DNA from 2 places in the Kitasatospora gansuensis genome. Region 1 is predicted to be linked to the other one. Evidence: riboswitches for the same ligand, from Rfam matches in the RefSeq annotation. Region 1 holds a riboswitch; the other holds the start of a gene.
What was found. Region 1 has a riboswitch for glycine ahead of gcvP (aminomethyl-transferring glycine dehydrogenase). Riboswitches for the same ligand answer to the same signal wherever they lie in the genome.

Region 2: another riboswitch for glycine. It lies ahead of gcvT (glycine cleavage system aminomethyltransferase GcvT); the one in region 1 lies ahead of gcvP (aminomethyl-transferring glycine dehydrogenase).

The regions. Positions count from the first base shown of each region.
Region 1 covers NZ_JACHJR010000001.1:7,090,455-7,095,416, forward strand. The annotation lists gene F4556_RS31960 (MFS transporter) at 1-696, opposite strand, end outside; gene F4556_RS31965 (DUF2382 domain-containing protein) at 833-1,870, opposite strand; glycine riboswitch at 2,029-2,134, shown strand; glycine riboswitch at 2,136-2,270, shown strand; gene gcvP (aminomethyl-transferring glycine dehydrogenase) at 2,372-4,962, shown strand, end outside.
Region 2 covers NZ_JACHJR010000001.1:2,673,374-2,678,335, forward strand. The annotation lists gene F4556_RS11635 (ABC transporter permease) at 1-389, opposite strand, end outside; gene F4556_RS11640 (enhanced serine sensitivity protein SseB C-terminal domain-containing protein) at 807-1,574, opposite strand; gene F4556_RS11645 (enhanced serine sensitivity protein SseB) at 1,686-2,495, opposite strand; glycine riboswitch at 2,779-2,881, shown strand; gene gcvT (glycine cleavage system aminomethyltransferase GcvT) at 3,033-4,151, shown strand; gene gcvH (glycine cleavage system protein GcvH) at 4,240-4,614, shown strand; gene glyA (serine hydroxymethyltransferase) at 4,705-4,962, shown strand, end outside.

The DNA of each region.
Region 1 (4,962 bases):
GGCGACGGCGAACAGGCCGAGGGTGCGGGTGGAGGTCCAGCCCCAGGTGTTGCCCTGGCTGACCGCGACCAGCAGGGCGCAGAGCCAGCCGGCCAGGGTGAGCGCGCCGAGCGGGTCGGCGCCGCCGTTCTTGTCGGTCACCGGGTCGGTCGGGACCCGGAAGATCACCAGGACGACGGCCAGCAGGCCGAAGGCCAGGCCCATCCAGAAGATCGACTTGTAGTTCCAGTGCTCCAGCAGCAGGCCGGTGGCGACCAGGCCGAGGCCGCTGCCGACGCCCATCGAGGCGCTGATCAGCGCCACGCCGCCGGTGACCTTCTCCTTGGGGAGCTCGTCCCGGACGATGCTGATCGCCAGCGGGAGCACCCCGCCGCCCGCGCCCTGCAGGACGCGGGCGACCACCAGCCAGGTGAACGAGTGGGTGCCGACCGCCAGGGCGGACCCGGCGACCAGGCCGCCGAGCGAGACCAGCAGCATCGGCTTGCGGCCGCGCAGGTCGCCGAAGCGGCCGAGCAGCGGGGTCAGTACGGCGGCGGACAGCAGGTTCGCTGTCATCAGCCAGGTGATGTTCGAACCGGAGACGTCCAGTTCCTTGGCCAGGGAAGGCAGGATCGGGACGACCGCGGTCTGCACCACGCTGAACGCCAGCATCGCCAACACCAGGGCGGGGAGCACGCGCGCGCTGCTCGGCCTCACGGAATTTCCTCCAGTTCGGGCCACCCGTGCGAAGAGCTTCAGGTGGACGAAAGTAAACGAACTGAAGTAACGATGGCGGCAGATACTTCACTCTGTCAAATATTGCTTGGTGAAGCTTTGGCAAAGTGGCGGGGCGTCAGGACGGACGGAGCGGCTCCGGGCGCAGCTGGGTGCCGTTCGAGGACGCCGGAGCCGGTGTCGCGGCGGGTGCGGGGGCCGGGTTGGTGGTGTCGTCGTGGATCTCCACCTGCTCGCGGCGCAGCTCCTCGCGGATCACCGCCTCCTCGGTGAACCGCTCGACCACCAGGCGGACCCGCTCGACCGGTGCCAGGTACTTGCGCACCACCGGGCGCTCCTCCCGGAGCGTCACCTCCTCGACCGCCTCGGCGATCTCCTGCTCGCTGAGTGCGGCCCGCTCGGACTCGGTGACCGGCACCCGCTCCACCCGGACCCGCTCCTTCACCACCGGCACCTTCCGCTCGACCGCCTCGGAGGTGACGTACTTGCGCAGCTTCGCCGTCCCCAGCACGTGCCACTCGGTGGTGACGTCCAGCCGCTCCTCGCGGCAGGTGATCTCCACCGGCCCGGCCGGCGCGTTGCCGGGCACGGTCGGGTCGTCGGTGGCGGTGGTGGCCGGCGGCGCGACGGTGGTCGGCTGCGGCTTGGCGGCCGGGGCCGCGGGGGCGGCGGTGAAGGCCATCGGGGCGGCCGCCACGGTCGGGGCGGCGGGTGAAGCGTTCATGCTGGTTTCCTTGCTGAGGGTGCCGAAATCGAGGTCCTTGCCGGACCCCGAGCCATTGCCGACCGCGGCCGGGGGAACGGCACCGCCCGCGTCCAGGCCGTAGTAGCGGTAGAGCTGGAGCTCCTGGGCGGGGGAGAGGTGCTGGCCGACCCCGAAGTCGGGGGAGTCCTTGATCAGCGACTTGTCGTACGGCACCTTGAGCTCGTCCCCGGAGAACTCGCTGGTGGTGAGCGGGACGAAGGCGTCCCGGCCGAAGATCCCGGTGCGGACGGCGGCCCACTCGGGCTCGCCGGTCGCGTCGTCCAGGTAGACCTCGTCGACCGTGCCGATCTTGTCGCCGTTCCGGTCGACCGCCTTGTGGCCGATCAGGTCTCGCGGGTCGATGTCGGTCTGCACGCTGTCCTCCAGCAGGTACGAAAGCCCCGTTGACACACCGTCAGGGGACGGCCGAAGGAGCTGGACGGCCGCACTTCACACGAAAAGCCATCAAACGGGCGATCGCGAGCCGGACGCACCCGTCCGGGGCAGTGGGGTGACCCAGGGCACCCGTGATCAACCGGCGCTCCGCTGGTACCCTGGGCCCCGACTGCCGAGCCCGCTCGGGAGAGTCCCCGCACCGCTCACGTGGTGTCACGGGGACGCCGAAGGAGCAAACCCTCCCCGGAATCTCTCAGGCATCCGTACCGTGCGGGGTAGGTCACTCTGGAAAGCAGGGCAGGACCGACGGCGAGGGAGCCGACGGACCCCACCCTCACCGACGGTGCAAGCCGGCGTGCGACCCTCGGGCCGCCGCGTGCGGGCGAAGCTCTCAGGTATCGATGACAGAGGGGGAGGCCTGACGGGCTCGTTCGTCCCCGGCTCCGCTGTCCCACAGTGGTGTTGCCGTCCGGCGTGCGTGCCCCCGCCGGTCCGTGACCAGGAGGCCTCGACCCCATGAATGCCCAGCCGACCCTCACCGAGCTTGAGCAGTCAAGCCCCTTCGAGAACCGTCACATCGGCCCCGACGCCGCCGCCCAGGAGAAGATGCTGGCGCAGGTCGGGTACGGCTCGCTGGACGAGCTGTCCGACGCCGCCGTGCCGGACGCGATCAAGAGCCTGACCGCGCTCGGCCTCCCGGCCGGCCGCAGCGAGGCGCAGGTGCTCGCCGAGCTGCGCGAGCTGGCGGACCACAACCAGGTGCTCCAGCCGATGATCGGCCTGGGCTACTACGGCACCTTCACCCCGCCGGTGATCCTGCGCAACGTGCTGGAGAACCCGGCCTGGTACACCGCCTACACGCCGTACCAGCCGGAGATCTCGCAGGGCCGGCTGGAGGCCCTGATCAACTTCCAGACCGTGGTCGCCGACCTGACCGGCCTGGACACCTCCGGCTCCTCGCTGCTCGACGAGGGCACGGCCGCCGCCGAGGCGATGGCGCTGGCCCGCCGGGTCGGCAAGGTCAAGGGCGGGGTCTTCCTGGTCGACGCCGACACCCTGCCGCAGACCATCGCGGTGATCCAGACCCGGGCCGAGCCGACCGGGGTCGAGGTGGTCGTCGCCGACCTGTCCGAGGGCATCCCGGCCGAGGTGGCCGAGCGCGGCGTCTTCGGTGTGCTGCTCCAGTACCCCGGAGCCTCCGGCGCGGTCCGCGACCTGGCCCCGGTGATCGAGCAGGCGCACGGCCTGGGCGCGATCGTCGCGGTCGCCGCCGACCTGCTGGCGCTCACCCTGCTCAAGTCGCCGGGCTCGCTCGGCGCCGACATCGCCTGCGGCACCTCGCAGCGCTTCGGTGTCCCGATGGGCTTCGGCGGCCCGCACGCCGGCTACCTGGCGGTCCGCGCCGCGTACGCCCGCAGCCTGCCCGGCCGCCTGGTCGGTGTCTCGGTGGACGCCGACGGCAACCGCGCGTACCGGCTGGCGCTGCAGACCCGTGAGCAGCACATCCGCCGCGAGAAGGCCACCTCCAACATCTGCACCGCCCAGGTGCTGCTGGCCGTGATGGCCTCGATGTACGCGGTCTACCACGGCCCGGACGGCCTGGCCGACATCGCCCGCCGGACCCACCGCTACGCCGCCGCGCTGGCCGAGGGCCTGCGCGCGGGCGGCGTCGAGCTGACCACCGGTCAGTTCTTCGACACCGTCACCGCCAAGGTGCCGGGCCGGGCCGCCGCAGTGGTCGCCGCCGCCCGCGAGAACGGCGTGAACGTCTTCCAGGCGTCCGAGGACCTGGTCTCGATCTCCTGTGACGAGACCACCACCCGGGAGCACCTGGCCGCCGTCTGGGCCGCCTTCGGCGTCACCGCCGAGGTCGCCGAGGCCGCCGACGCGCTGCCCGCCGCCCTGCTGCGCGAGGACGAGTACCTGACCCACCCGGTCTTCCACAGCCACCGCTCGGAGACCGCGATGCTGCGCTACCTGCGCCGCCTCGCCGACCGGGACTACGCGCTGGACCGCGGCATGATCCCGCTGGGCTCCTGCACCATGAAGCTCAACGCGACCACCGAGATGGAGCCGGTGACCTGGCCCGAGTTCGGCCAGCTGCACCCGTTCGCCCCGGTGGACCAGGCCGCGGGCTTCCTGACCCTGATCCGGCAGCTGGAGCAGCAGCTGGTCGAGGTGACCGGCTACGACGCGGTCAGCATCCAGCCGAACGCCGGTTCGCAGGGCGAGCTGGCCGGTCTGCTGGCGGTCCGCGCCTACCACCGGGCCAACGGTGACACCCAGCGCGACGTCTGCCTGATCCCGGCCTCCGCGCACGGCACCAACGCGGCCTCCGCCGTGATGGCCGGCATGCGGGTGGTCGTGGTGAAGACCCTGACCGACGGTGACGTGGACGTCGAGGACCTCAAGGCCAAGATCGAGCAGCACCGCGACCAGCTCTCGGTGCTGATGGTCACCTACCCGTCCACCCACGGCGTGTTCGAGACCGAGATCACCACCATCTGCGCCCTCGTGCACGAGGCCGGCGGCCAGGTGTACGTGGACGGCGCCAACCTGAACGCCCTGGTCGGCCTGGCCAAGCCGGGCAAGTTCGGCGCGGACGTCTCGCACCTGAACCTGCACAAGACCTTCTGCATCCCGCACGGCGGCGGCGGCCCGGGCGTCGGCCCGGTCGCGGTGCGCTCGCACCTGGCGCCGTACCTGCCGAACCACCCGCTGCAGTCCGAGGCGGGCCCGGCCACCGGTGTCGGCCCGATCTCGGCCGCCCCGTGGGGCTCGGCCGCGATCCTGCCGATCTCCTGGGCGTACGTCCGGCTGATGGGCGGCGAGGGCCTCAAGCGCGCCACCCAGGTCGCGGTGCTGAACGCCAACTACATCGCCAAGCGGCTCGCCCCGCACTTCCCGGTGCTCTACACCGGCCCCGGCGGGCTGGTCGCGCACGAGTGCATCATCGACCTGCGTCCGCTCACCAAGGAGACGGGGGTGACCGTGGACGACATCGCCAAGCGCCTGATCGACTACGGCTTCCACGCCCCGACCATGTCCTTCCCGGTGGCCGGCACCCTGATGATCGAGCCGACCGAGTCCGAGGACCTGGGCGAGAT
Region 2 (4,962 bases), 4.4 Mb from region 1:
ACCGAGAAGGCGGCCGACAGCAGGGCCACCGTGAGGGAGATCCGGGCGCCGTAGATGATCCGGCTGAAGACGTCACGGCCGAAGGTCGGGTCGACCCCGAGCAGGAAGTCACCGCTCATGCCACCGAAGGAGCCCAGCGGCAGCCCGAGGTCCGGGTTGATCTGGTCCGGGTGCGGCTCGTCGACCGGATGGCCGAACAGCGCGATGAGCACCGGCGCGAAGACCGCGGCCAGGATCAGCAGCAGGACCACGACGCCGCCGGTCAGCGCGATCTTGTCGCGCTTCAGCCGGTCCCAGGCGATCCGGCCGGGTGAACGGCCCTCGATCCGCTTGGCCGGTACGGCAGTTGGCGGCGGAGCGTCGGTCGTGCTCTCAGTGGAAGTGCTCATGTCTCAGTTCGTTCCCCTCGCCGACGGTGGCCGGCCCACGGTCCGGACACACGGGCGCGGGCCCGGTGGGGCCCGGGCCCGAAGGTGGTCCGGTGTCGCGTACTAATGCGGTGGTGGTGCTGGTGCGTCGGTGCGGTGCTGCCGGCCGCGGATGCGGCGGTGTACGAAGAATGCTGTAAAGCAAGGGAGTTGCAGGACCGGGTTGGCCGAACCCTTGAACCGCTTTGGGCAGACTCTCTGCCATTCGGGTTGTCGCACGCCAGACCTGACAACCGAAGGATGCCCAACTGTGATCTGTCTGCATGCACTCGTGATCTTGCCGAATAGCGCTCTTCACACGGCTGTTACATGTCTGTCAAGATGCGTGCAGATGAACAAACCGGACGTACCCCAACTACCCCTTCGGAGCAGGGGGGTTCACTGCCAGGGCTGGTGCGGCCAGTACCCCTGGGCCGGGTAGGGGCGGGCCTCCCGATCGAAGAACGGGCGGGCGAAGGCGCGCATCCACATCGCCACCGGGTCCCACTCGTCAGCCAGCACCACCGTCGAGACCGGCAGCCCGGCCGGGATCTGCGGCACCGCCCGGTGCACCAGCGCCCGGGCCGCCTCGACGGCGGGCGGCGAGGTGTCGTACAGGTCGAGACCGATCGCCAGGTAGGGCTCACCGAGAGCCGGGCGCACCCAGGCCTGCCGGAGCGCCCGGACCGGGCGCACCTCGGCCGCCTCGCGCTGCAACTGGGCGTAGAACTGCGGTGCCTGGACCACCGGGTCGGTCAGCTGGAGCGGCCCGGCCGGCAGCCGGTCCAGGCCGGCCGCGATCCGCCGCAGGTCGGCCCAGGGCACACCGACCCCGCCGCCGGGCACGTGCGGGTTGAGCCACAGGCCCCAGCGCGTCCGGTACAGGGCGTTGGCGATCTCCGGTCCGGAGATCACCTCGTGACTTCGGGCCCAGCCGCTCGCGGCCAGCTGCTCGGGCGAGGTGACGGCGGGGGCGTAGCCGTGGCCGCCGAGCTCCATGTTCCCGTACTGGGCGTCCGGGCTGCCGGGGGTGCCGTGCCAGAGCAGCATCCAGACCCGGCCCTCGGCCAGCGCGTACAGCAGCCGCTCGTAGGCGTCGAAGCGGTCGGGCGCGACCTCGCCGAGGGCGCGCTCGATCGCGCCGTCTGCCGTCGCTCCCGCGCTCATGCCTCGCTCCGCCCGTTTCCGCCCGTCTCGCCCTGGGCTCCGAGCGAAGCCTATTGGCCCGCCCGGACAGCCGTCATACCGCCGCCCCGTACCGGCGGGTCCCCCGCCGGCTCAGCCCGCGACCGCCCCGGACCTGACGTAGAAGGGACGTACCCGGGTGAGCATCCACTCCACCACCGGATCGGCCACCAGATCCAGCAGCACCAGGTGGACGCCCCACGGCGGCGGGGTGGTTCCGAGCGCCCGGCCGAGCGCCTCGTTCACCTGCCCCGGATCGGCCGGCCAGCCGGCGTCCAGCTGCACCCCGATGAACAGCACCGGCGTGTCCCGCTCCACCCCGGCCAGCGCCCGACGGGCCGTCAGCACTCCCGGCAGCTCGGCGAGTTCGGTGATCGCGGCGCCCAGGAAGGCGTACGGCTCCTCGGCCGGCTCCGGCTCCCGCAGCGCCACCCGCGCACCGTCCGGCTGCTGCTCCCAGCGCTCGCCCTGCGGCCCGCGGCGCAGCTCGCCGACCCCCTCCGGAGGCACCGGGATCCCCACCGGCGCCTCCGGGTTGACCGCGATGCCGACCCCGAGCGGCAGCCCGCGGGCGAACTCCCAGGCCGGGGCGATCGCGAAGGCCAGACCCGGCGCGTGCCGCAGGAAGGTCTCCTGCGAGGAGAACACCGGGACGTACGGCGAGCCCGCCAGTTCGATCGTGGGCAGATCGAGACCGCTGCCCTGTGGGTCCGCCCCGGCCGGCAGCGGGATCCAGATCTGACTGCGGGCCAGCACCTCGATCACCCGGGGCGTCGCGCCCGGGTCGCCGAGCGCGGCGGTCAGCACCTGCTCCAGCTCGTTGACCGGCCAGCTGCCGCCGGGCGGCGCGGTGCCCGGCTCCGCCCATGCCTGCGCCCCTGTGTCGCCCGCCGGGTACCCCATCGCCCCTGCTACCGCCCCTCTATGTCTTTGCTGCCAAGAGCGTAGGGCCTGTCTGCCGATTCCCGTCGGATCAGGCCGGGTCGTTCGGTGCGTGCGCTCGGCGTGCGGCCGGGGCGGCCTCGTAGCGGAGCTACTTGGTCGTTTCGGCCGTGCGGCGAGCGTGCGTGCCGGGCGGGCCGGCCCCGACGGGAATCGGCAGACAGGCCCTCGGCCCGGCCCCCTCTCCCCTTGGGGCGTCGACTCGTGCCATGATGACCCCGCCCACAACTTCACACTGGCCGCTCGAACCCGCGCGGGAGAGTCCGGACTGCCCTCGTGGCACAGGCCGGCGCCGAAGGAGCAAGTCCTCCCCGGAATCTCTCAGGCACCCCTACCGCCCGGGCGAGGCAGATCTGGAAAGTGGACACGGCCGCGCCGTGCGCCCACCCACGGTGCAAGCCGCCATCCTTGGATGTGCGGTGAAGCTCTCAGGTTGTGACGACAGACGGGGAGACTCCACCCCCGCATGCCCGTTTGCTGCCAAGGAGTCCAGTCACCATGTCCCCTCGCCTCACCGCGCTCGACGCGCTGCACCGCTCGCTCGGCGCGACCATGACCGACTTCGCCGGCTGGGACATGCCGCTCCGCTACGGCAGCGAGCGTGAGGAACACCTCGCGGTCCGTACCAAGGCGGGTCTCTTCGACCTCTCGCACATGGGCGAGATCACCGTGACGGGCCCTCAGGCCGGTGAACTGCTGGACCACGCGCTGGTCGGCTTCATCTCCGCGCTCGGCGTGCTGCGCGCCCGGTACACCATGATCTGCCGCGAGGACGGCGGCATCCTGGACGACCTGATCGTCTACCGCACCGGCGAGACCGAGTACATGGTGGTCGCCAACGCCTCGAACGCCCAGGTGGTGCTGGACGCGCTGACCGAGCGCGCGGCCGGCTTCGACGCGGTGGTCCGGGACGACCGGGACGCCTACGCGCTGATCGCGGTCCAGGGCCCGGAGGCCAACGGCATCCTGGCCTCGGTCACCGACGCCGACCTGCCCGGCCTCAAGTACTACGCGCTGCTGCCCGCCACCGTCGCGGACCGCGAGGTCTGGCTGGCCCGCACCGGCTACACCGGTGAGGACGGCTTCGAGGTCTTCTGCGCCCCGGCCGACGCCGAGCACCTGTGGAACGCGCTGACCGAGGCCGGCGCCCCGGTCGGCCTGGTCCCGGCCGGCCTGTCCTGCCGCGACACCCTCCGCCTGGAGGCCGGCATGCCGCTGTACGGGCACGAGCTGTCCACCGACCTGACCCCGTTCGACGCCGGTCTGGGCCGGGTGGTGCGCTTCGACAAGACCACCAACGACGGCGAGTTCGTCGGCCGCAAGGCCCTGGAGGCCGCCGCCGCACAGGCCGAGGCCAACCCGCCGCGCAAGCTGGTCGGCCTGGTCTCCGAGGGCAAGCGCGTCCCGCGCGCCGAGTACGACGTCGTCAGCGTCGACGGCACCCCGATCGGGCGGATCACCTCGGGTGCCCCGTCCCCCACCCTGGGCAAGCCGATCGCCATCGCGTACGTGGACGCGGCGCACGCCGCCCCCGGCACCGCGGTGGCCGTCGACGTGCGCGGCAAGCACGAGCCGGTCGAGGTCGTCGCGCTGCCGTTCTACAAGCGCGCCCGCTGAGCCTGACACCCTTTCAGTTCCCGCAGTCCCCCGGTCCGCTCAGCGGACGGCTTCGCCCTACCCTCTTGCGATCCTGGAGAATGACGCCATGAGCAACCCCACGCACCTGCAGTACACCGAGGAGCACGAGTGGCTGACCGAGGCCGTGGACGGTGTCTCGACGGTCGGCATCACCGCGCACGCGGCTGACGCCCTCGGCGACATCGTCTACGTCCAGCTCCCCGAGGTCGGTGACACCGTCACCGCTGGTGAGACCTGTGGCGAGCTCGAGTCGACCAAGTCGGTCAGCGACCTGTACTCCCCCGCCACCGGCGAGATCGTCGAGATCAACCAGGCCGTCATCGACGACCCGGCCTCGGTCAACAGCGACCCGTTCGGCGACGCCTGGCTCTACAAGGTCAAGGTCGAGGCGACCGACAAGCTGCTGTCGGCCGCCGAGTACGACGCCTTCATCAAGGCCTGAACCACTGGTTGACGGGGGGTCGGCCGCAGCGCGGCGGCCGGCTCTCTCCCTTGGTCCATTGCCCGCACCGCCCCACGGGAAGACCCTGACATGACGGTTCTTAACCAGTCCCTGCACGCGCTCGACCCCGAGATCGCCGCCGCGGTCGACGCCGAGCTGCACCGCCAGCAGACCACCCTCGAGATGATCGCCTCCGAGAACTTCGCGCCCGTCGCGGTGATGGAGGCGCAGGGTTCGGTCCTCACCAACAAGTACGCCGAGGGCTACCCCGGCCGCCGCTACTACGGTGGCTGCGAGCACGTCGACGTGGCCGAGCAGATCGCCATCGACCGGGTCAAGGAGCTGTTC